2 regions of the Cupriavidus sp. UBA2010 genome follow, and region 1 is predicted to be linked to the other one. Evidence: riboswitches for the same ligand, from Rfam matches in the RefSeq annotation. Region 1 holds a riboswitch; the other holds the start of a gene.
The links. A riboswitch is a leader RNA that binds a small molecule or an ion and turns the genes downstream of it on or off. The one in region 1 is predicted to bind glycine.
Positions count from the first base shown of each region.

Region 2: linked by a shared signal. The riboswitch ahead of gcvT (glycine cleavage system aminomethyltransferase GcvT) and the one ahead of B2246_RS10900 (D-amino acid dehydrogenase) in region 1 are both predicted to bind glycine.

Region 1 covers NZ_DDCI01000014.1:180,860-196,007, reverse strand. Annotated here, with positions in the region: gene B2246_RS10965 (MDR family MFS transporter) at 1-1,044, shown strand, start outside; gene B2246_RS10960 (efflux transporter outer membrane subunit) at 1,047-2,504, shown strand; gene B2246_RS10955 (hypothetical protein) at 2,542-2,721, shown strand; gene B2246_RS10950 (mechanosensitive ion channel family protein) at 2,808-3,635, shown strand; gene B2246_RS10945 (phospholipase D family protein) at 3,657-5,261, shown strand; gene B2246_RS10940 (hypothetical protein) at 5,282-5,668, opposite strand; gene B2246_RS10935 (LysR substrate-binding domain-containing protein) at 5,719-6,720, opposite strand; gene B2246_RS10930 (MFS transporter) at 6,887-8,161, shown strand; gene B2246_RS10925 (hypothetical protein) at 8,287-8,799, shown strand; gene B2246_RS10920 (hypothetical protein) at 8,899-9,240, opposite strand; gene B2246_RS10915 (hypothetical protein) at 9,273-9,740, opposite strand; gene B2246_RS10910 (diguanylate cyclase domain-containing protein) at 9,871-11,463, shown strand; tRNA gene B2246_RS10905 (tRNA-Leu) at 11,540-11,626, shown strand; gene B2246_RS10900 (D-amino acid dehydrogenase) at 11,691-12,959, opposite strand; glycine riboswitch at 13,133-13,232, opposite strand; gene B2246_RS10895 (cytochrome b/b6 domain-containing protein) at 13,267-13,821, opposite strand; gene B2246_RS10890 (PepSY domain-containing protein) at 13,824-14,090, opposite strand; gene B2246_RS10885 (DUF190 domain-containing protein) at 14,299-14,622, shown strand; gene B2246_RS10880 (PLP-dependent aminotransferase family protein) at 14,632-15,148, opposite strand, start outside.
Region 2 covers NZ_DDCI01000015.1:196,391-211,538, reverse strand. Annotated here, with positions in the region: gene B2246_RS11840 (ATP-binding protein) at 1-1,170, opposite strand, end outside; gene B2246_RS11835 (response regulator) at 1,175-1,906, opposite strand; gene B2246_RS11830 (UvrD-helicase domain-containing protein) at 2,232-4,319, opposite strand; gene B2246_RS11825 (glycine zipper 2TM domain-containing protein) at 4,611-4,832, shown strand; glycine riboswitch at 4,987-5,074, shown strand; glycine riboswitch at 5,096-5,215, shown strand; gene gcvT (glycine cleavage system aminomethyltransferase GcvT) at 5,323-6,450, shown strand; gene gcvH (glycine cleavage system protein GcvH) at 6,555-6,935, shown strand; gene gcvP (aminomethyl-transferring glycine dehydrogenase) at 7,021-9,945, shown strand; gene B2246_RS11805 (L-serine ammonia-lyase) at 10,125-11,501, shown strand; gene B2246_RS11800 (MBL fold metallo-hydrolase) at 11,594-12,340, shown strand; gene B2246_RS11795 (YbdK family carboxylate-amine ligase) at 12,377-13,492, opposite strand; gene B2246_RS11790 (cation:proton antiporter) at 13,492-14,712, opposite strand; gene B2246_RS11785 (hypothetical protein) at 14,853-15,148, opposite strand, start outside.

The DNA.
Region 1 (15,148 bases):
CTCAATCTGCCGATCACGGCGGTGCTGGTGCCGCTGTTGTACTTCGGCCTGAAATCCGAGCGCGCGGATTTCAACGCATTCTTCAAGGCCGACTGGCTCGGCATCGTTGGCCTTGCGGTGGGTCTCAGCTCCCTGACCGTGGTGCTCGAGGAAGGCCAGCGCGAGCAATGGTTCGAGTCGCACCTGATTGTCTATTTGTCGCTGCTGACGGCAGGCGGCCTGGCGCTGATGCTCATCGGGCAGTTCACGGCGAAGCAGCCGATCGTGCGTCTGCGCCTGCTGCTGAACAAGAACTACGCAAGCGTGATCCTGATCGTGACCACGGTGGGCGCCGGGGTGTACGGCGTGTCCTACCTGCTGCCGCAGTTTCTGGCGACGATCGCCGGCTACAACGCCGAGCAGGCGGGCGGCATCATGCTGCTGTCGGGCCTGCCCGCGTTTCTGCTGATGCCCGTGCTGCCGCGTATGCTCGGCAAGTTCGACAGCCGCTGGCTGGTCATCTCGGGGCTGGTGTGCTTCTTCGCCAGTTGCATGCTCGATATCGGCCTGACCGTCGACAGCGTTGGTCATGACTTCTACGCGTCGCAGATCCTGCGGGGCTTCGGCCAGATCCTGGCGATGATGCCGCTGAATCAGGCTTCGATGGCCGCCGTGGCCACGCACGAAGCGGGCGATGCCGCGGGCCTGTACAACATGGCGCGCAATCTTGGCGGCTCGATTGGCCTCGCGCTGCTCGGCACGCTGATCGACCGGCGCAATGCCTATCACGACTCGGTGATCCGCGAATCGGTGACCGCTAATAGCGCGATCGGTCAGGAGCACATGACATCGAGTATCGCGAGTTTCATGGCCCAGGGCGGCGACTATGCCCATGCCCAGTTGCAGGCGATTGCCCAGCTGAGTGGCCAGATTGCCCGCCAGGCGGCCGTGATGACGTTCTCCGAAACCTTCTTCGCGCTCGGCGTGGCACTGCTGTTTTGTGTGCCGCTGGCCCTGCTGCTGAAACCGCCCCGTCCGGGCGCACCTATTTCCACCGGTCACTGATCATGTCTGTTTCCTTTCGTGCCACCTTGCTGACGCTTGCGGCGGCGATGTTCGCCGCGGGCTGCACCGTTGGCCCCGACTATCGCGGCGCGCCGCAGGTGGCTGGTAACGCGATCGACACCGGCAAATTTCCCCGCGCCGGGGAGGGCACCGACAGCCAGACGCCGCGTGTCGCTGACTGGTGGCACGCGCTGGGCGACACGCAACTCGATGGACTGATCGAATCGGCGTTGAAGCAAAGTCCCGATATCCGCGTGGCGCGCGCGCGCGTGCGACAGGCACGTGCCGGACTGGCCGGGAACAAGGCCAACCTGTTCCCGACGGTTGCCGTCGATGCGGCCACGTTGCGCACGCGCTCGCCGAACCTGTCCGCGCTGTCGGGCCAGGGCTCGTCGAATGCCGGGCGCGGGCCGTTGTCGCTCTATATCGCAGCCTTCGACGCAAGCTGGGAGATCGACCTGTTCGGCGGTACGCGTCGCTCGATCGAAGCCGCGTCGGCCGAAGCCGATGCCGCCGATGCGCAACTGGCCGATGCCCACGTGCAGTTGGCCGCCGAAGTGGCACAGGCCTACATCACGCTGCGCGAGCAGCAGGAAAGCCTTGCGCACCTGGCGTCGTCCGAGCAACTCGAAGCGGAGATGCTCGACCTGACGCAGCAGCGTCGCGCACGAGGCGTGGCATCGCAGCTCGAAGTGGAGAGGCTGATGACGCAGCTCGACAACACGCGCGCGCAGATGTCGCCGGTGCAAGCCAGCATCGCCGAATCGCTGGACCAGCTTGCGATGCTGACCGGTCGCTCGCCGGGGACGCTCGACGCGGAGCTATCGGCGCCGAAGCCGTTGCCCGGTGTGCCGGAAACCGTCGCCGTTGGCGATCCGGCCGCGCTGCTAAAATCACGTCCCGATATCCGCGCCGCCGAAAGGCGTCTGGCATCGAGCACGGCGCAGATCGGCGTGCGCAAGGCGGACTGGTTTCCGAAGCTGTCGCTGCTCGGCTCGCTGGGCTTCGCGGCGACGGACCCCAGCCACCTCGCGCGCAAGGAAAATGGCACGTGGATGACGCTGCCGCGCCTGCAATGGAACATCCTCGATTTCGGCCGTGTGGCCGCAGGGGTCGAGGGCGCCGAGGGCGGGCGTGACGAAGCGGAGGCCAGCTACGAGAGCGTGGTGCTGAAGGCACTGCGCGATGCCGATGTCGCGTTGTCGCGCTACGGCCATCAGCGTGAGCACGTGGTTGTGCTGCGCCGCGTGGAAGCATCGGCGGAGCGCGCCTCGACGCTGCAGCAGCAGCGCTACCGCGCCGGCACGGCCAGCATGCTCGAATGGCTCGACGTCGAACGCACGCGAGTGGTGGCCCAACAGAGCCGCATCTCGGGCGATGCGGATCTCCTCAAGGATTTCGTCTCGCTGCAGAAGTCGCTGGGCCTCGGCTGGCAATCTTCCGCAGCGCCAGCCTCCTGACCCGGCCCGCTTACTGCGGCGCGTTTACCAGCGGCGGGTGGACTTCAACATCATCTCGATCCTTGTGAATGGCACCGCGCAGTGGCGGCAGGCGCGGGCGATTCTGCCCCCGCTCGACGATTCAGTTTTGATGTTCTGCATCGCGCCTCGGGGTAGCGGGACGGGCCCGGCACACGAAACCGGATGGAATACGCTGGTGCAGGGCGGTGCCGTGTGACTAGAATTCCCCAGGACAGGCGCGCCCTGCCACCGCTTTGTGCGTGACAGGCGACTTGGGGCGGCGCGAACCCGGGACGAATGACCATGCATTTCAACGCCAACGACAGCATCGTGATCAACGTGGTCACCAGCCTGTTCGTGGTCCTCGTGGGCACGATGGTGGTCAAGCTGATCAACCGCTTTTTCTCGGCCCGCCTGCAGGCCGACAATCGCGGCAGCTATCGCGCCTGGACCGTGGCATCGCGGAACTTCGTCGCGGCGGTGACCTTCCTGCTGCTGCTGGGCATCTGGGTGTCGGAACTGAAAAGCGTGGCGATCTCGCTGGCCGCGTTTGCCGCGGCACTGCTGCTGGTCGGTAAGGAACTGGTGATGTGCTTCCTGGGCGCGTTCATGCGCATGGTCACGCGACCGTTCCAGTTGGGCGATCTGGTGGAGATCGGGCCGTTCGGCGGCGAGGTCATCGATATGGATGTGATGTCGACCACGCTGGTGGAGGTAGCTCCGGCGCGCCATTACACAGGCTTTACCGTGCAGGTCCCCAACAGCATGTTGCTGACCACGGCGGTGCGCAACCATTCCCAGGCCGGTGCCTATACGCTCGATACCGTGCGCATTCCGCTGGAGGTGGGTGTGGACCCCGAGGATGTCGAGGCGCGCCTGATCAAGGTGGCGCGGCAGGCTTGCGAGGACTTCATGGAAGAAGCTGGCCGGACGCTGCGGCGCTATGGCGACATGCGGTTCGTCGACCTGTCGCAGTTCGAGCCGCGCGTGCTGTTTGAGCCGGTGGACGTGGACCGCTTCGACGCGATCGTGCGGTTTCCGGCCCCGGTTAGCGCCAGGCTGCCCGTAGCGCAGCAGATCGTGCGTGGCTACTATCGCGAGCCGGCGCGGAAGAGCGTCGCGCAGCAGTGAACCAACCACCTGGGGGTCGCCATGGCGCAGGCGTTGCAACAACGGAGTACGAGCGTTGGCCCCCGGTTCCTGTCGGCCTGCCTGTCGGCTTGCATCCTGGTGCTGGCAGGTTGCGCCAGTCTGCCTGCGCATCCTGACCGCACGCCGAGCTACGCGTCGACCGATACCAGCGATACGCTGCTGGCCAGTTCCCTGGCGCCACGGCTGGCGCGGAATCCGGGTCAATCGATCTTCTATCCGCTGGGTTCGGGGCCCGATGCGCTGGCGGTCCGCATGGCGTTGGCGCGCGCGGCGCGCAAGACGCTCGATCTCCAGTACTACTTATTTGATGCGGATACCACGGGCAGCGCCCTGCTTGGCGAGTTGATCGATGCCGCCGACCGTGGCGTGCGGGTGCGTCTGCTGATCGACGACCTGCATTCCACCAATCAGGACAAGCTTTGGGCGGCGCTCGATGCCCATCCGAACATCGAGACCCGGTTGTTCAACCCGTTTGCCAACCGCTCCGCGCGCTGGGCCGAGATGATGGTCGATTTCGGCCGCCTGGACCGGCGCATGCACAACAAGCTGATGGTGGCGGACAACCTCGTGGGCGTGGTCGGTGGCCGCAATATCGGAGACGCGTACTTCTCGGCCCGACCCGACGTCGATTTCAGCGACCTGGATGTGATGGTCGCCGGGCCCGTCGTGCAGGCCGCCAGCAACGTGTTCGACCAGTACTGGAACAGCGAGAGCGCGTATCCGGTGGCCGCGCTGGTGCCCGAGGGCAAGGAGGCACCTGAGGAACTGCGACGCTTTCGCAAGGAAGTCGAGGCAAAGGGAGACGTGGCTCGTGCCAGTCCCTTCGTGCAGGAGCTGCTGGACTCGGGGCTGGCGCGCGGCATCGAAGTGGGTCATCTGCCGGGCCACGTCGGCAGTGCGCGCGTGATTGCCGACTCGCCTGACAAGATCGAGAACGATCCCGACGATCCGTCGACTCACGCCATTCCCCGCCTACGGGCGCTGATGGAGGCGGCGCAGACCGAACTGGTGCTGATCTCACCGTACTTTGTACCGGACGACGACACCGAGAAATGGTTGGCTGCCATCGTCAAACGCGGCGTCAAGGTGCGGGTGCTGACCAACTCGTTCGCGGCCACGGATGTTTCCGCGGTCCATGCGGGCTACGCGCCACGCCGTCTGGCGCTGCTCCACGCCGGAATCCAACTGTACGAACTCAAGCCCACCGCCAGCACCGGTTTGACGCAAGATCGTGGCAGACACGCTCGCACTTTCACATCGAGCCGCGCAACCCTTCACGCCAAGGCCTATGTCGTCGACCGGCGGTTCCTGTTCGTGGGCTCCCCGAATCTGGACCCGCGATCGAGCCGGCTCAATACCGAGATGGGGGTCGTGCTCGACAGTCCCACGCTGGCAGCCTGGCTTGTGGCCGACGTGGACAAGCGGCTGCCCGAGATCGCGTGGCGCATTGGGGTGCGTACCGATGCAGCGGGTCAGGAAGGCCTGACGTGGACAACGATGGAGCAGGGCAAGGAAGTCACCACCGACAAGGAGCCCGGCATGAGCGTGTGGCAGCACATCGGCATCGACTTTCTTGGACTCCTGCCGCTGGAGGATGAGTTGTAGCCGAGATGATCCAGGGGGTGTCAGGCGGTGGCGTCGGGGGACTGGAGCAGTTGCAGCAGATGCTCCTGAAGCTTCGAAAGCTCCGGCGCGATACCGCCCGGAAAGCCCTGCCGGTCGCCACGCTTGTCGATCAGCAGATCGGCGAGGAATGCCGACACGGCGGCCGGGGCAGCTAGCCTGGCCAACTGATTGGCAATACGCGGATAGGTGTGGAACAGTTCGAGCGGCCGGACTTCACGCGGCAACTGGGCGAGCCATCTGAGTGCTTCGGGTGTCAGCGTCTGTTCCGTGGCATCCGAGGGCTGGCGCATCTCGGTCCAGTCGGTCCGCGCAGCAGGCGGCATATTCCCGTCGAGTACCTTCTTGGCTTCCTCGACAGTCACGAACTCGAACGAAAGGGGGTCCATGGTGGCTCCACATCAACACGCTGGACGCCATTCGGCGACCGTCGACCATCTTATCGGATCAGACGCGCGTTTCTTGACGGCGGGTTTGCTTGCCCCACCAAAGTAGGGATTGGGGGTGCGGGGGGTGAGTGGCTGGCGCCACCAGTCGCGGCTATGCCGGCGGCTTCACTCCGGATCCATTCCGCCACACGCCGGACGTCCTCGCGCGGTTGCTCTCTGGCGTGAATCAGCCAGAAGGCGTTGGGGCTGGGCATGGCTGCACCACCGGTCGCGGCAACCACCAGTTGGCCGCCGTCGATCCACGACTGGATCAGTTCGAGGCGGCCGAGCGCCACGCCTTGCCCGGCCAGCGCGGCATGGATCACCTGGTCGTACTGGTTGAAGCGGAGGATGCCGCGGCGGCTGGCCTGGCGGTAGCCTTGCGCGCCGAGCCAGTTGCGCCAGTGTAGCCATGGGCGTGGATCGTCGAACTCGATCAACGGCAGTTCCGCCAGCGCCTCGGGCGTCGCCACGAGGTGGGCGCCCACCGAGGGGTTCGCCACCGGGGCGATGGTCTCGTCGAACAGATGGACAGCAAGGGGCGGCGCGGCCGATGCCGGGCAATAGCGGATCGCCAGATCGATGCCATCGGCACGCAGATCGCTGATCTGGTTGTTGGCGGACAGGCGCACGTCCAGACCCGGGTACTGGCGCTGCAGCGAGCCTAGCCGCGGCAACAGCCAGAGGCCCGCCACACCAATGCTGGCTGTTACCGTCACGGGTTGCCGGCCATCGCGCTTGCGCAGCTCCGCCGCCACGTTTTGCAGTTGCAGCAAGGCGCCGTCGGCGCTGCGGAACAGCCGCTCGCCTTCCGGCGTGAACGCGACACCCCGGTGCCGCCGGATAAACAGCCGGACCTGAAGCTGCTCTTCGAGCGCCCGGACCTGGCGGCTGACGGCCGACTGGGTCAGGCAGAGGTCCTCGGCGGCTTGCGTGATGCTCATGCGCCGGCCCACGGCGACGAAGCCCTTGAGCAGATCGAGGGAGAACATCCGGGCGAGCGGTTCGGACATGACGGGGGTGTATGGCTGTGGCAGGGGCGAATGGCGCCATTACAGCATGGCTCGCCATCTCTTGCCATGCGTGTGGCGCATGGTAAAACGCCCGAAATGTCGGTTGAATCGCCGCACCGGAGCACATGAAATGGAGGACATTCAAGGCCCTCATCCGACCGACAGCATGACCAACGCTCCCCGCTCCCATACTCGCGCCGCATCGCAGCCCGCGGCCCCTGCGCCATGGTGGCGCGATACCGTCTTCCTGTTGCTGGCCGGCGGGCTGGTCATGGGCCTTGCGCTGGGCGCGCGGCACGTGCAAGGGCTGTTCCTGCTGCCAATCACCGGCGACCGCGGCTGGACGCGCGAGTCGATCGGCTTCGCCATGGCCGTGCAAAACCTGACCTGGGGCATCGCGCAACCATTCACCGGCATGGTGGCCGACCGGTTCGGTTCCTGGAAGGTGATGCTGGCCGGTCTGGTGCTGTACGCGCTGGGCCTCTACGGGATGGCGGTGATCACGAGCGCGCCGGCGTTCGTGCTGGTCGCCGGGGTTTGCATCGGCGTGGCGCAGTCTGGCACGACCTTCGGCGTGGTCTATGGCGCGCTGAGCCGCATGGTGCCGCCAGAGGACCGCAGCCGCACGCTGGGCATCGCCGGGGCGATCGGTGGCATCGGCCAGTTCCTTATGGTGCCGTCCGCGCAGGCGCTGTTGTCGTTCGTCGGCTGGACGAACGCGCTGATGGTGCTGGCGGTATGCGCGGCGGTGTTGATCCCGTTCGCGTTGCCGTTCCGCGATCGCACCCCGGCATTCGACGCCGCGACTGGGGGCCAGCCACCGATGCCGATGCTGTCCGCCATCCGCGAAGCTCTCAGCCACTCGGGCTTCTGGCTGCTCAACCTCGGCTTCCTGGCATGTGGCTTCCAATTGGCCTTTATCGCCAACCATCTGCCCGCCTACCTGCGCGACAAGGGGATGCAGCCCGCTGACGGCATGGCCGCGCTGGCCATCATCGCACTGGCCAATATCTTCGGCACCTATGTGTTCGGCTGGCTGGGCGGGCGGCATACGCGGAAGTACCTGCTAGCCGGCATCTACCTGGCGCGTACGTCGGCAATGGCCCTGTTCGTGCTGCTGCCCCTGAGCCCGTTGAGCCTGTATGCGTTCGCAGCGGTGATGGGCTTCCTGTGGCTCGGCACCGTGCCGCTGACTAGCGGCATCGTCTCCCAGGTATTCGGCGTGCGCTACATCACCACGCTGTTCGGCTTCGTCTTCTTCGGCCACCAGCTCGGCTCGTTCCTGGGCGTCTGGCTGGGTGGGGTGGTGTTCGAGCTGACGCAGTCCTATGACCTGGTCTGGATGGGGGCGATGGCACTGGGGGTGATTGCCGCCGCGCTGCACTGGCCGATTGACGATCGGGCGATCGCGCGCGCGCCGATGCGCCCGGCACGGGCATGACGGGCTATGTGTCCTGCGGAATAAACCCTGGCGCTTCGGTGTTTACGTAGCAGGCGAGATACGCGCTCAAGCAGTCCAAGTGGAGTATGCTGGGCACGAGAGTCTCACCGATACCGGAGCCAACCATGCAACTTCGTTTACCCGTCTGGATGGGGATCGCCGCCCTGGTCTTGAGCGCATGTGCGTCGCTGCAACCCGTGGAGACCGGGCAGAAGATGATCGGGAGTCCGCAGTCGGCCGTGAGCGACACATTTGGCAAGCCCACCGAGACGCATCAGCTTGCCGACGGCACGCTGCGCTGGATCTACTCGAAGCAGCCCTACGGGTATGACGTTTACGCGGCCGATTTCGATGGATCGGGCAAGCTGATCGCGTTCCGGCAGATGCTGACCGAGGCCGAAATCTACAAGGCGCAGCCCAACGCCTGGACCAAGCGGGACGTTCTGGAACGTTGGGGCATGCCGCGCGAGCCAATTCAGTACTACCCGTTGATGAAGCGCGAGGCGTGGTCGTACCGCATGTACCTGCCCGGCTACGTGCCGGCGCATTTCAGCGCCTACTTCGACGATAACGGGGTGCTGGATCGCACGATGATCATCATGGATACGTACGGCGCGGACCGCAGCCGCTCGAAGTAGCGGCCGCGTTACCCGATGCGGTACTGCCCTGGCGGCGAGATTAGTCACCAGGGCATCCGCGCAGTTAGCCGCGAAGGCATCCGCGAAGTCTCCCCGAAGTTAGCCCCGACGAACGGCGGTGACCTTGCCGCCCACCACGTCGATGGACCGGCGCTGCGGGTTGTAGTCCATCGTGGCCGGCAGGCTCTGGCCGTCGCGGCTGCCGAAGCGCCAGGCACAGCCCTTGAGCAGGGCGGCGGCCTCGGCTTCGGTCTTGCCGATCAGCGCCTCGTCGCCCAGCTTGTCGGCCTGGCAACCCTCCGGCGTGCCACGGCCACCCTGGGGGCCCGGGTTCGGAATCGGCTCTGCCGGCGGTTGCGACGCGCAACCGGCCACCATGGCGACGAGCGCGACAGCACTGGCGGTGGTCAGTCGCTTCAATTGGCGGTTCGATCGAGTCATGCGGAGGCTCCTTGTGAAGATAACAGCGATTTCTAGAGTTTCTGCGCTGCCGCCAGCGTGAAGATCTTGCTCCAGCGGTTGGCGGTGCTGCCGTCCGCGACGGGGATCTTCCAGTCTGCGGGCGTGTGGTGGTGCAGCGTCAGCGCAATGTGCCACTTGCCATCGGCGGCAACGGCGCGGGCCTCGCCGATATCGGCGAAGATCAGCACGACACGCCGGCCATTCATCTCCAGGACACCGTTCTTGCGCTCGGCGTCCAGCCTCAGGCTACCCCAGTCTCCGGTCAGCGCGAGCACTCGCTCGCCGTTGACACGCTTGCCGTGGATGGCCCGATAGCGTTGCAGCCAGCGCACGGCCAGCGCGGTCAGGGCGGCAAGCAGCGCAACCACTGCGGCGGTGCCGGCGATCGCGCCGTAAGCGGCGGCTACTTTCAGGTAGAGCTGCACGACGCCGTAGACAAAGGCAGCCAGTAACGCCAGCCCCAGGAGAATGATTGGCACGTTCGGTTTTCCGGATGTGTTGTGCATTGGCGGCGCCACCGGGCGCCGCGCCAGTGTCGGACTGCGCAAGCCTATAATGGTTCGCCCCGCACAGCCAGTCGGGGCCCCGATCTGGTTCGGCCGACCTTCCATGCCATCGTATCCTCTCGTCCTTTGTCTGACCATCGCCGTGGTGTGCAGCGTGGGCATGGCCATTGCCGCCTGGCCGCGCCGTGACGACCCTACGGTCAGGGCGTTCCTGCTGCTGGCCGGGGGCGTGGTGGTCTGGAGCGGCGGACGGCTGCTCGAGATCAGCGAATCGGACATGGCTGGGCGGATCTTCTGGGCCAAGCTCCAGTACCTCGGGATCGTGGCTGTGCCAATTGGCTGGCTCGTGGCGATGATCCATGTCAGCCGGCCGCATTTCGTGGTGCCCTGGTCGAAGCTATGGGTGCCCGTGATGGCGGCCGTCCTGTCGGTCGTGCTCGTGTTTACCAATGAGCGCCACCATCTGGTCTGGACCTCGATCGAACTGATGCCCCCCGGTGTATCACCCGGCGCTGTGTTCCACCACGGCATCGGCTACACGATCATGGCGGCGTGGACCTATGCGCTGCTCGGACTGAGCCTGTACTTCCTCATCACGGCCAAGGTGCCGAACGCGGCGTTGTCGGTGCGCGGACGGAACATCCTGGCGTGCGGCCTGGCGCTGCCGCTGGTCTTTCATCTCGCCTATCTGGAACGCCTGACCGGCCCGCTCGGCGGTGATCTCACACCGGCCACGTTCTCGGTCATGACGGTGCTGGTCTGGTTCTGTGCGCTGCGATCGCATCTGGACGATGTCGGGCACTACGCGCGGCTGCGTGTTTTCGACACTATCCGCGAAGGCTGCGTGATCCTCGGCCTGGACGGCACCATCGTCGAGTTCAACCCCGCGGCGGCGCGCATGTTGCCGGAACTGGCGCAAGGCGAGGTGGCGCCTGCCACGTGGCAGGACTTGCTGTCTTTGCCGACCACGGCCGAAGACGTCGGCACGAATCCCGGGATTCCCCAGGGCGCGCAGTACGAACTGACGGTGGAGCCCGTTTGCCGGATGGATGGCAAGCCAATCGGCAGGCTCGTGTTCATGCGCGACATCAGCCGCTATCAGTCGCGCGAGCAGGCGCTGGCCATGCAGCTTGGGCAGACCGCGCAGGAGTTGTCGCGCGCCCAGGCGGACCTCGACGTCGATGCCCTGACCGGCATTCCGAATCGCCGCTACTTCCAGCGCGAGTCGCATGCCGCGGTGACACGCGCCTACGAACGCGGCACGGAAATCGGCCTGCTGATTCTGGATGTCGACCTGTTCAAGCAGTTCAACGATCTCTATGGCCATCCGCGTGGCGATGAGTGCCTGCGGCAGGTCGCGACGGCCTTGACCTGCGTGCTCGACGGCACGCAGTTTTGCGCCCGCCTGGGTGGCGAGGAGTTTGCCGTGGTGCTGCCGGATTCCACGTCCGAGGAGACGCGAACCATCGCGCGCCGGATGGTGGCAGCGGTGCGCGAGCTGGGCATTCCCCACCACGGCACGCCGGTGCAGCCGTTCGTGACGATCAGCGTCGGCGCGGTCTGCGCCGTGCCCGACGCGCCGCGCCTCGAGCCACTGCTGCATCGCGCCGACAGCGCCATGTACCGCGCCAAGCGGGCGGGCCGGAACCGCTACGTGGTCGATGGCGGGCTCTACCTGGAACTGCGCGGCAACTGACCCGGAATGAATTCGCGAGAATTCACACAGGGGCTTGCAAATTCCACAGGCTTCTGTAGAATTCGCGGCTCGCATCGCCCAGATGGCGGAATTGGTAGACGCACTAGGTTCAGGTCCTAGCGGTGGCAACACTGTGGAGGTTCGAGTCCTCTTCTGGGCACCAGATTCGAAAAGCCCCGCGCAAGCGGGGCTTTTTTCGTTTCTACGCCCGGAAAGAAAGGCTTCCCTCAGCCGTTGCCCACCACCAATCCGCCAACGCCCACGCGCCCTTGCTGCTCCGTAGCGGCGTGGCGCACGACATCCCCCACCATCTCGGCCGTCACGGCGGACAGCGTCCAGCCCAGATGCCCATGCCCTGTGTTGTAGAACACGTTAGCGGCATGGCCCCGACCGACGCGCGGCATCATGTTTGGCATCATCGGTCGCAACCCCGCCCAGGGCACCACGCTGCGGGTGCTGACGCCGGGGAAGCAAGCATGGACCCAGTCGATCAGCGGACGGATGCGATCGGCGCGGATGTCGCGGTCGACGCCATTGAACTCTGCGGTGCCGGCTATGCGGAATCGGTCCACGCCCAGACGGCTGGTGACAAGCTTGGTTTCGTCGTCGAGCAGGCTGACCGTGGGCGCCGAGGCCTGGCTTTCGGCGTCGTTGAGGTTGACCGTGATCGAATAGCCCTTGACCGGGTAGATGTTCACGCGGTCTCCGAGTTGGCGCGCGAATTCGCGGCTGGCAACGCCGGCGCAGACGACCACGGCGTCGAATTCGCGTGATGTCGTCTGGCCATCGTCAGCCGAGACGATCGTCACTCGCCGGCCGCTGGTCGACACGGCGCTCACGTCCTGGTTGTAGAGCATCTGCACGCCCAGTCTGCGCGCCGCCGCAGCGATACCAGTGGTGAACTTGTGGATGTCGCCGGTAGAGTCGCTTTCGGTGTAGTAGCCGCCGTAGTACCGGCCTGCCAGCGTCGGCTCGATGCTTCGCATCTCGTCCGGGGTCACCGCGCGCCGTTCGAGTCCGCCTTCGGTGAGCAGCTTCGAGACTTGCCCTGCGTGATCGAAGCCCGCCTTGTCCCGATAGATATGCAGGATGCCGCGCCGCTTGAGGTCGAAGTCGATGCCCTCCGCCTCCGCCCACGCAAACAGGTGCTGGCGCGCGGCAATGGCAAGCCGCGTGGTCTCCACCGTGTTGCGGCGGTAATGCGGGATCGATGCGATGAACTCGGCGAACCAGCTCAGCTTGTGCCAGGTCGGACGCGGATTGACGAGCAGCGGCGCGTCATTGCGCAGCATCCACTTCAGGCCCTTGGCCAGCGTGGACCAGTGCGTCCAGACTTCCGCGTTGGAGGCGGAGAGCTGTCCGCCGTTGGCGAACGAGGTTTCCATGGCCGCATAGCGGTGCCGTTCGAACAGGGTGACGGAGAACCCGCGTTTGGCCAGGGCGTAGGCCGTCGTGGCGCCGGTGATGCCGCCGCCGATCACTGCAATGGATTTCATGTCGAAGGTCTTTCAGGACGTCGTGGGATGGCAGTCCGCCGCGCACCATGCGCGGTTGCGGACGCCCCCTCTGTCCTTGACCTGAGAGATTCGCGGCACACGAACAATACGCGTGCCGCTTGCTCCTTCGGTACCGCCGGCTGACGTGCAAGCCGGGGTTCTTCAGAGTTCAATGGCGGGTACCGGTCCTTTTGCCTGAGAGTTTCCGGGGCGGTTGCTCCTTCGGCGCTGTGTCGGCCGGGCGGCTGGCACAGACTCTCCCGATACACGCGGGGTAAAACGATGGCAACTATGCCATATAAATCCGCTAGCGGTGCGGATCACCTGGCTTGCGCCCCGTGATCATGGCAGCGACGAGGTTCTCGCGGCCCTTGATGCTCATGACGATGGCCGCGGCCACATGCAGGATCACCAGCGCCAGCAGCCCGTTCGCCAGCCAGCGATGGATGTCGACTGGCAAATCCTCGCCCCAGAACGCATCGAGACGCGAGATCCAGCCGGTGACCGCCAGCGCCAGGATCAGCGCCCACATGGCCAGCATGGCGACGGCGCCCAGCGGCGTATGGCTGACATACCGCGGCGCGCGGCCGGCGACCAGTGCCTTGCCATAAGCCAGCATGGCGGACGGACGTGGCAGCCATGTGCGGAAACGCGCAGGCTGGCTGCCGATGAAGCCCCACAAGACCCGGAACAGCACCAGCCCCGCGGCGATGTAGCCGAGGGTCCGGTGCACCTTGTCTCCGGAGTCCTGGACGAGGTCAAAGCAGACGATGGCCGCCACGCTCCAGTGCGTGAAGCGCACGACCACGTCCCAGACGCGAATCGTGTCGGGGGCGTTCGTCCGGTCCGCGGGCGCCGACATGCTTAGCTGCCGATTTCCGATTTGACGATTTCAAGCGTCTTGGTGTCGAAGTAGATCTCGGCCTTGTTGCCATCCTTGGTCGTGCCGTAGATCTCGTAGCAATTGCCGTCCACCTTGAACTTCTTGATGTTGTAGCCCTGTTCCTGGATCTTGGCCTTGGCATCGGCTTCCGGCATCCATTCGGATTTCGGGTGCTTGGCGCAGTTGGCGCCGGCGAAAGCGGCGGTCGAGAACACTCCGGCAACGAGGAAAGCGGCAATCTTCTGCATGAACTTCTCCGGCAATGAGCCCCGCAAGGGGCGATGGCGGCATCCTAACTCAGAATGAGAGCCATTCTCAACACTGGGTTTCCCAGGGGGTGTCGGGCGCTCGCGGCCCAGCGGCTGGTCTTGGACCATTGCAGTCACCTGGCATACGATGAAACTGCCACGTGGGGGGCTCCAGCTTCTGGCCAATCCGGACCCGCAGGGAGATGTCATGCAGGGCTATCAACTCACCTTCTACACCCAGGAAGGTCGGCGCTATCACGGCAAGCAGCTATCGCACTGGCTGATGCAGGTGATGCGGGAGATGCAGATTCGCGGCGCCACGCACACGGTGGCGGCGGAGGGAATCGGGCACGACCATCGCTTCCACTCCTGGCACTTCATCGAACTTGCCGATCGGCCGGAAGAGGTGACTGTGGTTGCCACGGTCGAAGAGGTGGAGGCGCTGCTGGAGCGCCTGCGTCACGAAGACATCCGCCTGTTCTATGCGAAGACGCCGGTCGAGTTCGGCTTCGTCGGCACGCTCGATATCTGAGCGCCTGGCTCAGGCCGGATTGATGACGGATACCCCGGCACGCGCCGCGGCCCGGGCAAGCCGCGCCACGCCTTCCTCGATCTGCGCCGGATCGGCGCCCACGAACGACAGCCGGAACGCGGGGCGCGCGCGACGCTCGGCATAAAAGCCGGCACCCGGCACGAACAGCACTTTCTCTGCGATGGCATGGGGCAGCAGCGCCGCCGCGTCGTCGATGCCATCCACGGATACCCACAGGAACATGCCACCGGCGGGATCCGCAAACCGGATGCGCTTGCCGAACGCCTGGCGCAACGCCGTCGTCAGCCGATCGCGCTTGTCGCGGTAGACCGCCACTTCCCGCCCGACCTGCGCGGGCAGGTTTCCGGCCTGAAGGTAGTGCGCGGCGGTCAGTTGCAGCCATGGCGGCGTGCACAGGTCCGACACCTGCTTGGCGATCACCGCGCGACGCACGATCTCCGGCGCGGCCACCATCCAGCCCAGCCGCAGTCCTGGCGCCAGCGTCTTCGACAGGCTCGCGAGATGC
Region 2 (15,148 bases), on a different contig from region 1:
GCGATAGAACGGCTCCAGCACGCGCTGGAGTTCCGCGGGCGGAATACCCGGGCCGTTATCGGACACGTCGATGATCACGCGCTCGGCGCTGTCGGTCAGCACGATATGGGCGGCGCCGCCGTACCGGTGCGCGTTCTCCACCAGATTGACCACCGCGCGGCGCAGTTCGGCCGGGTACGCCAGCAGCGGCACGGCGGTGCCGGAAAGCCGCACGTCCTGACCCATTTCCTGGGCATCGTCGACGATGGCCTGCAGCAGTGCCAGCACGTCCACGCGCTGGCGCGGGCCGGCGGCATCGTCTCGCTCGCGCAGGTAGTACAGCGTGGCGTCAATCAGTCCGTTCATCTCGGCCAGATCCTGGCGCAGACGGTAACGCACGTTGTTGTCCTCGATGCGCTCGATGCGCAGGCTCATGCGCGTCAGCGGCGTGCGCAGGTCGTGCGACACCGCCGCCAGGAAGCGCGATTGCTGCGCCAGCTGGGTGCGGATGCGCTGCTGCATCAGGTTCAGTGCCCGGGTAGCGTCACGCGCTTCGGCTGGGCCCGTCTCCTCCTCCAGCGGTGGCGCGTGGACGTCCTGCGCCAGCCGGTTCGCACCACTGGCCAGTTGCTGCACGGGCCGCGCCAGCAGACGCGCGCCAACCCACGATGCAATCAGGATGGCCACGAGCTGGAACAACATGCCCAGGTGCGGCGGCCAGATACCTCGGATATGGAAACCGGACGGTGGCCCAGGCGGCCCAGGGGGTCCGGGTGGCATGAGCACGCCACCTTTCTGCATGCGGAATGCGTCGGGATGCAGCGGGGGCCCGTCGTTGTCGCCGTCGTCATCGTCGTCATTGGCGTTGGGCGGCGGTGGCGGTCCGTGCGGATGGCTGAGCGACGCCAGCGCGCCCGGCAGTGGCGCAGGCAACGGGTGGCCGGCCGCCTCGGCTTCCGACGCGGCGCGGCGCATCCGTTCCATGTAGCGCTCCGAACCCGGGCGCGGGAAGAACCCCTCGATCACGGTCACGCCCAGCACGTGAACAGCAAGCATGATCGCGGCCATCACGAAGAACAGCCGCACGAACATCGAATCGAAGCGCCTTCGGGGCGTCTCCAATGTGCTGGAACGCAATTCTGGCCGCACCATTGGTGGATCGTCCGCCGATGGCGGCATCTGCGCTGCCATGCCGTCAGTGCTCCACGGTGCCCGTGAAGACGTACCCTTCGCCGCGCACGGTGCGGATCAGTGCCGAGTCGCGCGGATCGTCACGCAGCTTCTGGCGCAGACGGGACACCAACAGGTCGATGCTGCGATCGAACACGTCCAGATCGCGCCCACGCGCGGTGTTGATCAGCATCTCGCGATCGAGCACGCGATTGGGATGCTCGATGAATGTCAGCAGCAGCCGGAATTCCGCGTTGGAAAGCGGCACCACCGTGTCCTCGGCATCCACCAGCTGGCGCAGCGTGGTGTTCAGTCGCCATGCCGCGAACCGGACTTCATGCCCGGGCGCGGCCGGTGCCGGACGTCGCACGTCGGCACGGCTGCGACGCAGCACGGTATGGATGCGCGCCACCAACTCACGCATCTCGAACGGCTTGGTCACGTAGTCGTCCGCGCCCACCTCGAGTCCCACCACGCGATCGGCCAGTTCCGCGCGGGCGGTCAGCATGATCACAGGCAGGTTGCTGGACTCCCGGATTTCGCGGCACAACGTCAGGCCGTTCTCGCCGGGCAGCGAGAGATCCAGGATGACGAGGTCGTATTCCTGCTTCGACATCGCCGCACGCATGGCAGTGCCGCCTTCGGCACCTTCGGCCTCCATGCCGAATGTGGCGAGGTATTCGGCCAGCATGGCCCGGATTTGTGGGTCGTCGTCGACGATCAGCAGGCGGATTGGCAGGGCGGGGGACAGGTCCATGGGCGAGCTTGCAGATGGGAACGGCCGCGGAACCGCGGCCGGATGGAGCACCCAATGTACCAGCTTGCCCATTACAAGCGATGCCGGTTTTGTATCAAACTTGATACGTGCTTAAAACGCCACAAGCGACGAGAGGCGGAAAAAAACGCCCCCGGTGCTGCCGCATCCGGGAGCGCTCAACAGGGAAGAAGCCGGGCTCGCATGCGCCCAGCACACACCGCAAACCGAAGGGTAGGCGCGATGTGTCGCGACAGACGCCGAGACGAAAGCGCGCACGCCAATCGTAGAGAGCCGGTCATCCCGAAGCTTGTCCGGCTTGTATCAATCACCCCGCCGCAGGCTTGCCGAGCAGCGCCTTGAGCCCGGCCAGACGATCCTTCGGGCTCATGGCCGGGGTCTCGTCCTTCGGGGCGGGGTCGTCCTCCAGCTTCATCTCGGCGATGAAACGCGACGGCTCGCACGCATACGTATCGCGGGCGCGCTTGCGCTTCTTGCACCAGCTGATCTGCAGACTGCGCTGCGCGCGCGTGATGCCCACATACATCAGGCGGCGCTCCTCCTCGATCTTCTCGTCGCCCATTTCCTCGTCCTCGCGCGAGTGAGGCAGGATGCCCTCCTCCACGCCGACCAGGAACACGTGCGGGTACTCGAGCCCCTTCGACGCGTGCAGCGTCGACAGTCGCACCGCATCGGGATCTTCCTCGCGGCCTTCCAGCATGCTCATCAGCGCCACGGTCTGCGTAAGTTCGAGCAGGTTCTTGCCTTCGTCGCCGAAACCATCGGCGGTGTCGAATCCGGTGGCCGCGCCCTCGCCTTCCGGCTCGGGACGCGTGCCCTTGCGTTTGAGCCAGTCGAGGAATTCGAGCGTGTTGGTCCAGCGTGATTGCGCCTGCCGTTCATCGAAGGTGTCGTAGAGGTAGGCCTCGTAGTGGATACCTTCCATGAGATCGTCGAGCACCACCGTGGCCGGGTCCGTCTTCGCACGATCGGCCAGCCGCACCATCGACTCGCTGAACGTGCGCAGCGGCTCAAGCTGGCGCGGCTGCAGCTTCGCCTCGATGCCACCCATCATGGCCGCCTCGAACAGCGATACCTTGGCCTGGCCTGCGAACGTGCCGAGCACTTCGAGCGTGGTGTTGCCTACGCCACGACGCGGCGTGGTGATCGCGCGGATGAATGCGGGATCGTCGTCGGGGTTGGCGATCAGGCGCAGGTACGCGCAGATGTCCTTGATCTCGGCCTTGTCGAAGAAGCTCTGGCCGCCGGAGAGCACATACGGAATGCGCTCGCGGCGCAGGATCTGTTCGAACAGCCGGGCCTGGTGATTGCCGCGATAAAGGATTGCGTAGTCACGGAACTGCGCGCGCCGCTCGAACTTGTGCGCGGACAGCCGGAACACCACCGACTCTGCCTCGTGCTCCTCGTCGTTCATCGGGTGGATCGCGATCGGATCGCCCATGCCATGTTCCGACCACAGCTTCTTGTCGAACAGCTTCGGGTTGTTGGCGATCACCGCGTTGGCGGCTTCCAGAATCCGCACGGTCGAACGGTAGTTCTGTTCGAGCTTGACCACCTTCAGACTCGGGAAATCGGACTGCAGCAGGCGCAGGTTGTCGAGCGTGGCGCCACGCCAGCCATAGATCGCCTGATCGTCATCACCCACTGCGGTGAATGCCGGCGCGCGCAGATGCGACCCACCGGCCAGCAGCTTGAGCAACTGGTACTGGCACGCGTTGGTGTCCTGGTACTCGTCGACGAGGAAGTAACGCAGGCGGTTCTGCCACTTCAGTTGCACGGCTTCGTCGCGCGCGAACAGTTCGGCGGGCAGGCGGATCAGGTCGTCGAAGTCCACCGCCTGGTAAGCGTGCAGCGTGGCCACGTAATTGCGATACACCATCGCGGCCTGGTGCTCGTCCGCATCGCTCGCCTGCGCGAGCGCCGTCTCCGGATCGATCATGCCGTTTTTCCACAGCGAGATCGTGCTCTGCACGCTGCGGATCAGCTTCTTGTCCGTGGTGCCAAGCTGCTCCTGCACCAGACCGAAGCAGTCATCGGAATCCATGATGGAGAACTGCGGCTTCAGGCCAAGGTGCTCGGCTTCCATGCGCAGGATCTGCACGCCGAGCGAATGGAACGTGCAGACCGTGAGCTGCTTGAGCGGAATCCGCTTGCCCTCGCGCGTGGTCTTGCCCTCCATCAGCTTGCCGATGCGCTCCTGCATCTCCTTGGCCGCCTTGTTGGTGAACGTGACGGCGGCGATGTGGCGCGGCTCGAACCCCTTGTCCTCGATCAGGTGCGCGATCTTCTGCGTGATCACGCGCGTCTTGCCCGATCCGGCACCCGCCAGGACGAGGCATGGCCCGTCGAGATAGCGAACGGCTTCGGATTGCGCGGAATTGAGCCCGTGGGACATGTGATCTTTGATGAGGATTGGCCAGGATCGGCCGAAAAGGCGCGGATGAAGCACACCGGAGCCGGTGCGCCAAAGCTGGCGATGTTAACACGTGCCTCGTGTCACGCGCCTCGTGTCTGGTCGCACCCTGCACGTGTGTCGGAGACCGTCCTACGGCAAGCGTTTCGAGCCCGTAACAATCGTAAGCCGCGGGCACCCGGGCACGGCATCGGCCTCTCACTTATCACAGCGTGCCGCATGGCTGGCACGCGTGGCAGTACCGCATGTCGACAACAAAGCACTGGAGGCCATATGACTACGTTCCGCACGATTTCGAAGCTCACACTGATTGGTGTCACGCTTGCTGCCTTTGGCGGCTGCGCCGACATGACGCCGAAGCAGCGCAACACGGCGATCGGCGCGGGCGTCGGTGCCGTGGGTGGCGCCGTACTGACCGAAGGCAGCGCGCTGGGCACGCTCGGCGGCGCCGCCGTGGGTGGCGTGATCGGTAACGTCACGACCAAGGGTCACTAAGGGTTGTCCCAGGGCCGCTCATCAAGCGCCTGTTACCGGGCGCGATGACGGCCACCGACAGGTTGGCGAGGGCCGCCCGCAACGGGCGACCACGCACGGGACCGGGCCTGCCGCGCGAGGTTTGACAAAGGCAGACCGGTCCCGTACATTCACGCGCATCCGGCCGGGAGAGCGCGCAGCGATTGCGCCGCCGAAGGGGTATCACCCGAAAACTCTCAGGCACCATGGACTGGCTGGATCGGCATGCAACATGCACACAATGCATGCCGCACTCTGGAGAGCGACATCCGCTATTGCAAGGCAATGGTGAGCATGTCCACCGAAGGGGCGCACGAAGCACCATGCTTCGTAATCTCTCAGGTATCGAGGACAGAGGGGTCATCCGCGGCAGCGGACTGGTAGCGCATTGGCGCGACCGGACGCTGCGGCGGATGACCCTTTTTTCGTTTTCGAACCACGGTTTTCGAACCGAGCGCCCCCAAGGACATCCATGACGCTCCAGGCCACGCCCCTCAACGCCATCCACCGCGCCCTCGGCGCCCGCATGGTCGACTTCGGCGGTTGGGACATGCCCGTCAACTACGGCTCCCAGATCGAGGAACACAACGCGGTACGCGCTGACGCCGGTATGTTCGACGTCTCCCACATGTGCGTGGTGGACCTGAGCGGCACCCACACGCGCGCCTTCCTGCGCGGCCTGCTGGCCAACAACATCGACAAGCTGCAAACGCCGGGCAAGGCGCTCTATTCGTGCATGCTCGACGAGAAAGGCGGCGTCATCGACGACCTGATCGTCTACTTCTTTGCCGAGGACCGGTTCCGCCTGGTGGTCAACGCCAGCACGGCCATCGGCGACATCGAATGGATCCAGTCCCGCAACACGGCCACCGGCAGCGGCGTGACGATCACCCCGCGCCGTGGCGACCTGGCCCCGGCCGGCGTGAGCAAGCTGGCCATTGTTGCAGTGCAGGGTCCGAACGCACGCCAGAAGGTGTACGACGCATTCCCGTCGACCCAGCCCGCCGACGCGCTCAAGCCTTTCAACGCGGTGGTGGTGCACGACGCCGAGATGGGTGAACTGATGGTGGCCCGTACCGGCTACACCGGTGAAGACGGCTTCGAACTCGTTGTGCCGGCGGAGAACGTCGCGGGAATCTGGGAAAAGCTGTCCGCCTCGAGCGTGCGTCCCGCCGGACTCGGCGCGCGCGACACGCTGCGGCTGGAAGCCGGCATGAACCTGTACGGTCAGGACATGGATATCCACACGTCGCCGCTCGATGCGGGACTGTCGTGGACCGTCGACCTGCAAAGCGAGCGCAACTTCATCGGCAAGTCGGCGCTGCTGGCCAGTGGCCAGCAAAAGACCTTCGCCGGCCTGATCCTGCGAGACAAGGGTGGCGTGCTGCGCGCGCACCAGAAAGTCATCACCCCGGCCGGCGACGGCGAAATCACCAGCGGCACATTCAGCCCGTCGCTGTCGCAGTCGATCGCCTTTGCCCGCCTTCCCCGTGACATCACCCCCGGCACCGAGGTGCAGGTGGAGATTCGCGACCGCAAACTGACCGCGACTGTGGTTAAACTGCCGTTTGTGCGCAATGGCAAGGCACTCGTGAGCTGAGGCATCGCCCGGCTTCACACCAACGGTCGCCCTTACATCCCCCCGGCGGGCCAGCCAGGGGGGATGCCTGAAACAAGAAACACACTGCATTCCGGAGAACCTCAATGAATTTCCCCGCTGACCTGAAGTACACCGAGTCGCACGAATGGGTGCGCGTCGAGTCCGACGGCACGCTGACGATCGGCATCACCGATCACGCGCAGGACGCGCTCGGCGACATCGTCTTCCTGGAACTGCCCGAAGTGGGCAAGTCGGTCGGCGCCGGTGACGCGCTTGCCGTGGTGGAATCGGTAAAGGCCGCCTCCGACATCTACGCCCCGGTGGCTGGCGAAGTGATCGCCGTGAACGAAGCCGCCTCGGCCTCGCCGGAATCGGTCAACGCCAATGCGTTCGACGCCTGGCTGTTCAAGCTGAAGCCGGCCAACAGCGACGACGTGAACGGCCTGATGAGTGCCGACGCCTACAAGGCCAGCGTCGGCGCCTGAGCCCCGACACCCTGACTGATTCGATGCCGCAAACGCGGCGGCCAGGCTGACCACCTGCCGCCGCGCCCCCACGAGATTCCTTGCCATGAACGCCCCGCTCCCCATGAACGCTGCCGCCCAAGGTGCCCGGCCCACGCTGGCCGAACTGGAGGCGCGCGACGCCTTCGCCGCCCGTCATATCGGCCCCGATTCCGCCGAACAGCAACACATGCTCAAGGTGCTCGGTTTCGAGAGCCGCGCCGCGCTGATCGACGCCGTGGTGCCCGCCGCGATCCGCCGCCGTGACGGCATGTCGCTGGGCGAATTCACCGCACCGCTGACCGAGGAGGCCGCGCTCGGCCGCCTGCGCGCGCTGGCGGGCAAGAACCGCGTGCTCAAGAGCTTCATTGGCCAGGGCTACTACAACACGCTCACGCCGGGCGTCATCCTGCGCAACATCTTCGAGAACCCGGCGTGGTACACCGCGTACACGCCGTACCAGCCCGAAATCTCGCAAGGCCGTCTGGAAGCGATGCTGAACTTCCAGCAGATGATCACCGATCTGACCGGCCTGGATATCGCCAACGCGTCGATGCTCGACGAAGGCACCGCTGCCGCCGAGGCGATGACGCTGCTGCAGCGCGTGAACAAGCACGCCTCGAACACGTTCTACGTGGCTGAAGACGTCCTGCCGCAAACGCTGGAAGTGGTTCGCACGCGCGCCCTGCCGCTCGGCATCGAGGTCAAGGTCGGCCCCGCCGCTGACGCCGCGCAGGCCCATGCCTTTGGCGTGCTCCTGCAATACCCGGGCGTGAATGGCGATGTGGCCGACTACCGCGCAATTGCCGAAGCCGTGCACGCCTCCGGTGGTCGCGTCGTGGCCGCTGCCGATCTGCTGGCGCTGACGCTGATCGCCGCGCCGGGCGAATGGGGCGCCGACGTGACCGTGGGCAACTCGCAGCGCTTTGGCGTGCCGCTCGGCTTCGGTGGCCCGCACGCGGGCTACATGGCCGTGAAAGATGAATTCAAGCGCTCGATGCCGGGCCGTCTGGTCGGTGTGACGATCGACGCGCAAGGCAACAAGGCCTATCGGCTGGCGCTGCAGACGCGCGAACAGCACATCCGCCGCGAGAAGGCCACGTCGAACATCTGCACGGCGCAGGTCTTGCTGGCCGTGATGGCGTCGATGTACGCGGTCTACCATGGTCCGCAGGGCCTCAAGCGCATCGCCCAGCGCGTGCATCGCCTGACTGCCACGCTGGCCGCCGGCCTGAAGACGCTGGGTCACACGCCGCTGAACGCTACGTTCTTCGACACGCTGACGCTGGAGACCGGCTTCAACACCGAGGCGTTCCACGCATCGGCGACGGCCCGTGGCATCAATCTGCGCCACGTGGACGCCACGCGCATCGGCATCTCGTTCGATGAAACCGCATCGCGCGACGACGTGATCGCGCTGTGGGAAATCTTCGCGCACGGCAAGGCCGTGCCCGACTTCGACACGATCGAGGCCTCGGTGCAGGACGGCTTCCCGGCGACGCTGGCGCGCCAGAGCGCGTACCTCACGCACCCGGTGTTCAACACGCACCACGCCGAACACGAGATGTTGCGCTACCTGCGCGCGCTGGCCGACAAGGACCTCGCGCTCGACCGCACGATGATCCCGCTGGGCTCCTGCACCATGAAGCTCAACGCCACCAGCGAGATGATCCCGGTGACGTGGCCCGAGTTCAGCAACATCCACCCGTTCGCGCCGCTCGACCAGACCGTCGGCTATCGCGAAATGATCGACCAGCTTGAGGCGATGCTGTGCGCCGCCACCGGCTACGCCGCGGTGAGCCTGCAGCCGAACGCCGGCTCGCAGGGCGAGTACGCGGGCCTGCTGATCATCCATGCCTATCACGCGAGCCGTGGCGAAAGCCATCGCGATATCTGCCTGATCCCGTCGTCCGCGCACGGCACCAACCCGGCGTCGGCGCAGATGGCCGGCATGAAGGTGGTGGTGGTGGCCTGCGACGAGAACGGCAACGTCGATCTGGAAGATCTGGCCAGGAAGGCCGAGCAGCACAGCAAGAACCTGGCCGCGATCATGATCACCTACCCGTCCACGCACGGCGTGTTCGAGCAGGGCGTCCAGCAGATCTGCGACATCGTGCACAAGCACGGCGGTCAGGTCTACGTTGACGGCGCGAACATGAACGCGATGGTCGGCGTAGCCGCGCCGGGCCAGTTTGGTGGCGACGTGTCCCACCTGAACCTGCACAAGACGTTCTGCATTCCGCACGGCGGTGGCGGCCCGGGCGTCGGTCCGGTGGCAGTGGGCGCGCATCTGGCGGACTTCCTGCCGAACCAGGACAGCGTCGGCTATCGTCGTGACGAGAACGGCATCGGTGGTGTCTCGGCCGCGCCGTTCGGCTCGGCCAGCATCCTGCCGATTTCGTGGATGTATATCGCGATGATGGGCTCGGCCGGCCTGACCGCCGCCACCGAGAACGCGATCCTGACGGCCAACTACGTGGCCCGGCGTCTGTCGCCGCACTTCCCGGTGCTCTACACGGGCCAGCACGGCCTGGTGGCGCACGAGTGCATCCTGGATCTGCGCCCGCTGCAGAAGGCCACCGGCATCAGCAACGAGGACGTGGCCAAGCGCCTGATGGACTACGGCTTCCACGCGCCGACCATGAGCTTCCCGGTGCCGGGCACGCTGATGATCGAGCCGACCGAGAGCGAGGCACTGCACGAGCTCGACCGCTTCATCGACGCGATGATCGCCATCCGCGGCGAGATCGCGCGTGTCGAGGACGGCAGCTTCGATCGCGAAGACAACCCGCTCAGGCACGCGCCGCACACGGCCGCTGTGGTCGTCAGCGACAAGTGGAACCACAAGTACACGCGCGAGGAAGCCGCCTACCCGGTGGCATCGCTGCGCACGCAGAAGTACTGGCCACCGGTTGGCCGCGCGGACAACGTGTACGGCGACCGCAATCTGTTCTGCTCGTGCGTACCACTAAGCGAGTACGCTGAAGACTGAGACCCGCTTAAAAAACGATTCTGGCGTCGTTGCGCGGCCTTGCCGTACCACTTGTACTGTCCGCGGCCGCGCGCCTAGCCAGAACCGCTTCGCTTCGTTTTGTAAGCGGCTCTGCGGCACCGCCCTCGCGCAGGAGTGCCGGGTAGTCTTACTTTTACGGCACATCTCAGGAGTCAGCCGTGGCAGTCAGCGTCTTCGATCTGTTCAAGGTGGGCATTGGCCCGTCCAGTTCGCATACCGTCGGCCCGATGCGCGCCGCCCTGATGTTTGCCCACGGGCTGGAGCGTGACGGGCTGCTGCCGCAGGTGGCCAGTGTGCGCGTGGAGTTGTATGGCTCGCTGGGTGCGACGGGCAAGGGACACGGCACCGACAAGGGCGTGATCCTGGGCCTGATGGGGGAAGCGCCGGACACGGTCGACCCGAACACCATCGACGCCAAGCTCGCCGCGCTGCGCGCGAGCCGCCAGCTCTCGCTGCTCGGCAAGCATACGGTGCCATTCGTAGAACGCGACCACATCGCGTTCTATCGCCGCGAGGCAATGGCCGAGCACCCCAACGGGATGAAATTCCACGCCTACGATGCGGACGGCACCTCACTACGCGAGGCCCGCTATCTGTCCGTGGGTGGTGGCTTCATCGTCACGGCGGGCGCACCCAACACGCAGTTGCAAGCGGCCGAGCGCCAGTTGCCGCATCCGTTCCGCAGCGGACGCGCGATGCTCGACATGGCCCACGCCAGCGGCAAGTCGATTGCCCGGCTCATGCTGGAGAACGAACTCACGTGGCGCTCCGAGCAGGAGGTCATGGACGGCCTGCTCCACATCTGGGACGTGATGCAGCAATGCGTGGCACGCGGTTGCCGCACCGATGGCGAACTGCCCGGGCCATTCAAGGTGCGCCGACGCGCGCCCGAGCTGTATCGCAACCTGACCGAACGCGCCGAGCGCACCCTGTCCGATCCGCTTTCGGTCATGGACTGGGTCAACCTGTACGCAATCGCCGTCAACGAAGAGAACGCGGCGGGTGGCCGCGTGGTCACGGCGCCCACCAATGGCGCGGCGGGCATCATTCCGGCGGTGCTGCACTACTACGACCGCTTCATTCCGGGCGCGAACCCGCAGGGCGCGGTGGATTTCCTGCTGACGGCGGGTGCGATCGGTCTGCTCTACAAGCTCAACGCGTCGATTTCCGGCGCGGAGGTCGGATGCCAGGGTGAAGTCGGCGTGGCCTGTTCGATGGCGGCCGGGGCGCTGGCGGCCGTGCTCGGGGGCACGCCCGAGCAGGTGGAAAACGCCGCCGAGATCGGCATGGAGCACAACCTCGGCCTGACCTGCGACCCCGTGGGTGGACTGGTGCAGATTCCCTGCATCGAACGCAATGCCATGGCGGCGGTCAAGGCGGTCAATGCGGCGCGCATGGCCCTGCGCGGCGACGGCACGCATTACGTCTCGCTCGACTCGGTCATCAAGACCATGCGCGAAACCGGCGCGGACATGAAGACCAAGTACAAGGAAACCGCGCGAGGCGGCCTGGCGGTCAATATCGTGGAGTGCTGAGTCCGGGTGCCTCCGGTTACCCGCGCGGGTTGCAGGTACCGATGGCCGACGTATGATTGAGGCACCTTCGGTTTGCCAAAAACAACACGGCCATGCAGACCTTCCATCAGCTTTTCGACGAAACGTCGTCCACCTACACCTATCTGCTGATCGACGCGGACACCCACGAGGCGGTGCTGATCGATCCCGTGGACCGCCAGTACGAGCGTGACCTCGGCATACTTGCCGACACCGGCGCCAAGCTGGCCTGGGTGGTGGAAACACATGCCCATGCCGACCACATCACCTCGGCGGGGCATCTGGCACAGCAGACCGGCGCCCACACGGCGGCGCCGTCGGGCTGCGACATCAAGCCCGCGCAGAAGCAACTCATCGACGGTGACACGCTCCGCTTCGGCAATCAGGTGCTACGGGCCATCCATACGCCCGGGCATACCGCCGGCAGCATGAGCTATCTGTGGGAGGAGCCCACCACCGATGGCGTGGTGCGCCGCATCTTCACCGGCGATGCGCTACTGATCGACGGCTGCGGCCGCACCGATTTCCAGTCCGGCGATGCCGGCACGCTGTTCGACAGCCTGACGCAGAAACTCTTCCGCCTGCCCGACGACACACGCGTGTATCCGGCGCATGACTACAAGGGCCGCACCGAGTCCACGATTGGTCAGGAACGCGCCACCAACAGCCGGGTGGCAGGTCGTACACGCGACGAGTTCATCGTGATGATGCGCGGCCTGAATCTGCCCCGGCCAAAGCTGATCGATGTGGCCGTGCCGGCCAACCAGCAGCTCGGTCTGGTCACCGGCCGCGATGGGGAAAGTGTGCCGCACGGCGCGTGAGTTGCGCGCTGCGCAACTTCGGCGCAGCGCCTTGCCTCAGCCCCCCCACTGCTCACAGGTCTGTCGCACCATATCGCGCAGGCTGTGCGCATCGCGATTGGCGGCGCGCACCCAATGCGCGTCGTTGCTGCGGCTCGCCGCCAGCGCGCGAATATTCGATAGCGCCTCCAGCGAACCCAATGCTTCCGCATGTGGCTCAAGCGCATCGCAGATTGACAGGATATGGTCGGCGATCGGCATCCGTGTCAGTTCATTCGGATGCACATACTCGCCCTCCAGCCCGAAGCGGCACGCCTGGAAGCGGTTGAACGTGTAGACCAGATAGTCGTCTTCCTGAGGCATGAATGGCCGCGACAACAGCAGGTAACGCGCCAGCGCCTGGATATAGGCCGCGATATCGCACGCGCGCTGCACGGTCAGTGGCGTATCCATGACGCGAACTTCGATCGTGCCGAATTCCGGCTTGGGACGAATGTCCCAATAGAAGTCCTTCATGCTCTCGATCACACCGGTGGCGCGCATCTTGTCGAAATACGCCTTGAAGGCATCCCAGGTCAGCACGAACGGCGCGCGCCCGCTCATCGGGAATGCCGCCACCGAATTCAGACGGGCCGAAGCGAAACCGGTATCCACACCCTGTACATAGGGCGACGACGCGGCCAGCGCAATGAAGTGCGGGACGTAGCGCCCGATGGCGTGCAGCAGGAACAGCGACTCGTCGGCGCTCGGGCACCCGATATGGACGTGCTGCCCGAACACCGTGAACTGCTTGGCCAGATAGCCGTAGAGTTCGGAGATGTACTGGTAGCGGGGCGAGTTGGAAATCGTGCGATCGGACCACACCTGGAACGGGTGCGTGCCGCCGCCGCAGATGCCGAGGTTCAGCCCGCGTGACGCATTGACCATCAGGTCCCGCATCACGCTCAGCTCCTCGAGCGCCTGCGCGTAGTCGTGGCAGATCCCCGTGCTGATCTCGATCATCGACGGGCTGATCTCCGGCTTGATGTCGCCGGCATGTTGCGCGCCCCTGAGCGCCCGGAGCAGGTCCGGCGCGAACGGCGCGAGGTCATAGTCATGACGATTGACGAGCTGCAGTTCCAGTTCGACACCAAACGTCAGGGCTTCGGAATGCTTGAAGGGTTCGAGCGACATCAGCGCCCTCCGTTGTCACGCGCTTCGCCGACATAATGCAGCGCCCACGCCGCAATGACGGGTCCGAGCAACTGCTCGATCGCCAGCGCACACAGAATGATCGAAGCCAGCGGCGAGCCGGTTCCCGGATACAGCAAGGCGACGTCGTTCATCAAAAGATAGGCGAGTCCCGACATCGGAGCCAGCGCCAGGCCGAGCGCCGTGCACTGTCGCAGACTCAGGCCCGAGAACGACCCCAGCGATATCACGCCAACGAGCTTGGCAACGTGACGCATCACGACCAGCGCGATGGCCAGCATGCCACCCACCGCCCAGTCATGTGCCGTCAGCGGCAAGCCGAGCGAGACGATCATCACGATGATCAGCAGGCTGCCCGCGCTGCCGAAGTGCGTGGGCCACACATGCGGCTGTCGGTCCTGATGCTTGAAGACCACGCCGGCCAGCATCAGCGAGAGCGGCATCGACAACTTCAGCACGCGCGTCAGCGCCAGCGCGAACAGGACCAGACCAACCAGCACCAGGAAGCTGTAGTGATCGTCGGCGGACATGCGGGCGTAAATGGCATGGCCAACCTTGCCGACCACCCACGCCAGCAGGCACGAGCCAATCAGCAGATAAAGCGGATGCAGCAGCGCCGCGCCGATGTTGCCGTATTCGGAATGCAGCCAGCCGGTGGCCACCTGCACGATGACAGCGGCGTAGATGCTGTTCAGGGCCGCCATGGCCATCAGCCGCTCGGTTACCTGACCTTCCGCGCGCAATTCGTTCTTGAGCTGGAGCACGATGGTCGGCGACGTGCTGACCGCGATACCGCCCGCGAGAATCGCCACGGCCGGTGACGCGCCGAGCCACTGCAACACTGTGGACACCAATCCCCAGGTCAGCAGGCTTTCCGCCCCGCTCGTGAACAGCAGCCAGCGGTTCGCGCGCAGCCAGGAAAACGAAAGTCGATGGCCAAGCTCGAACAGCGCCAGCGCGAGCGCCATGTCGATCAGGATGCGCGTCTGCGCGATCATGTTCTCGTCGACGATGCTGCGTCCGAGCGTGCCCGCGAACAACCCCGCGGCCGCATAACCAACGATGCGGGGGAAGCCGAGCCAGCGGCGGCATAGCTCGCCGGCCAGTCCCGCGCCAACCAGCGCGAGCCCGACCCAGAACAATCCGCTCGGGGCCAGTGGCAGGGATGGGAAAAGTTGGCTTAGTCCGTTCATGGTCGACATGGTAACGGAAGCACATGAATTTTCGTGTCGGGTGTTGTCCGACGCTTCTTTTAATACGCTTGCAACTTTCTGCTTCTTCCATTAAAAAACGCCATCTTCGCAGATGGCGTTTTCCCGGGGTTGGCAAAATCAGAATGGGCTCACACGCCCCAGACCTTCCATTTGGGGCGCGTCGACTTCAGGCCGGCTTCCACCTGCGCGAAAAGCCCCCGGGTGACACCCTTGTCGCCCTCGAGCGCGCGGGCCTTTTCGAACCAGGCAAGCGCCGTTTCGCGCTGCGCCATGCCTACAGCCGCCCGTACGGCCGTCAGCCAGGTTCGGGCATCCCAGTCGTCCCTCGCGGCGAACGCAAGCTGAAAATCGGTCAGCGCCTCGGGAAAGCGCGCCAGGTCGACTAGCAACACAGCCCGCTGCACGCGTGCCTGAGCCTGTGCCC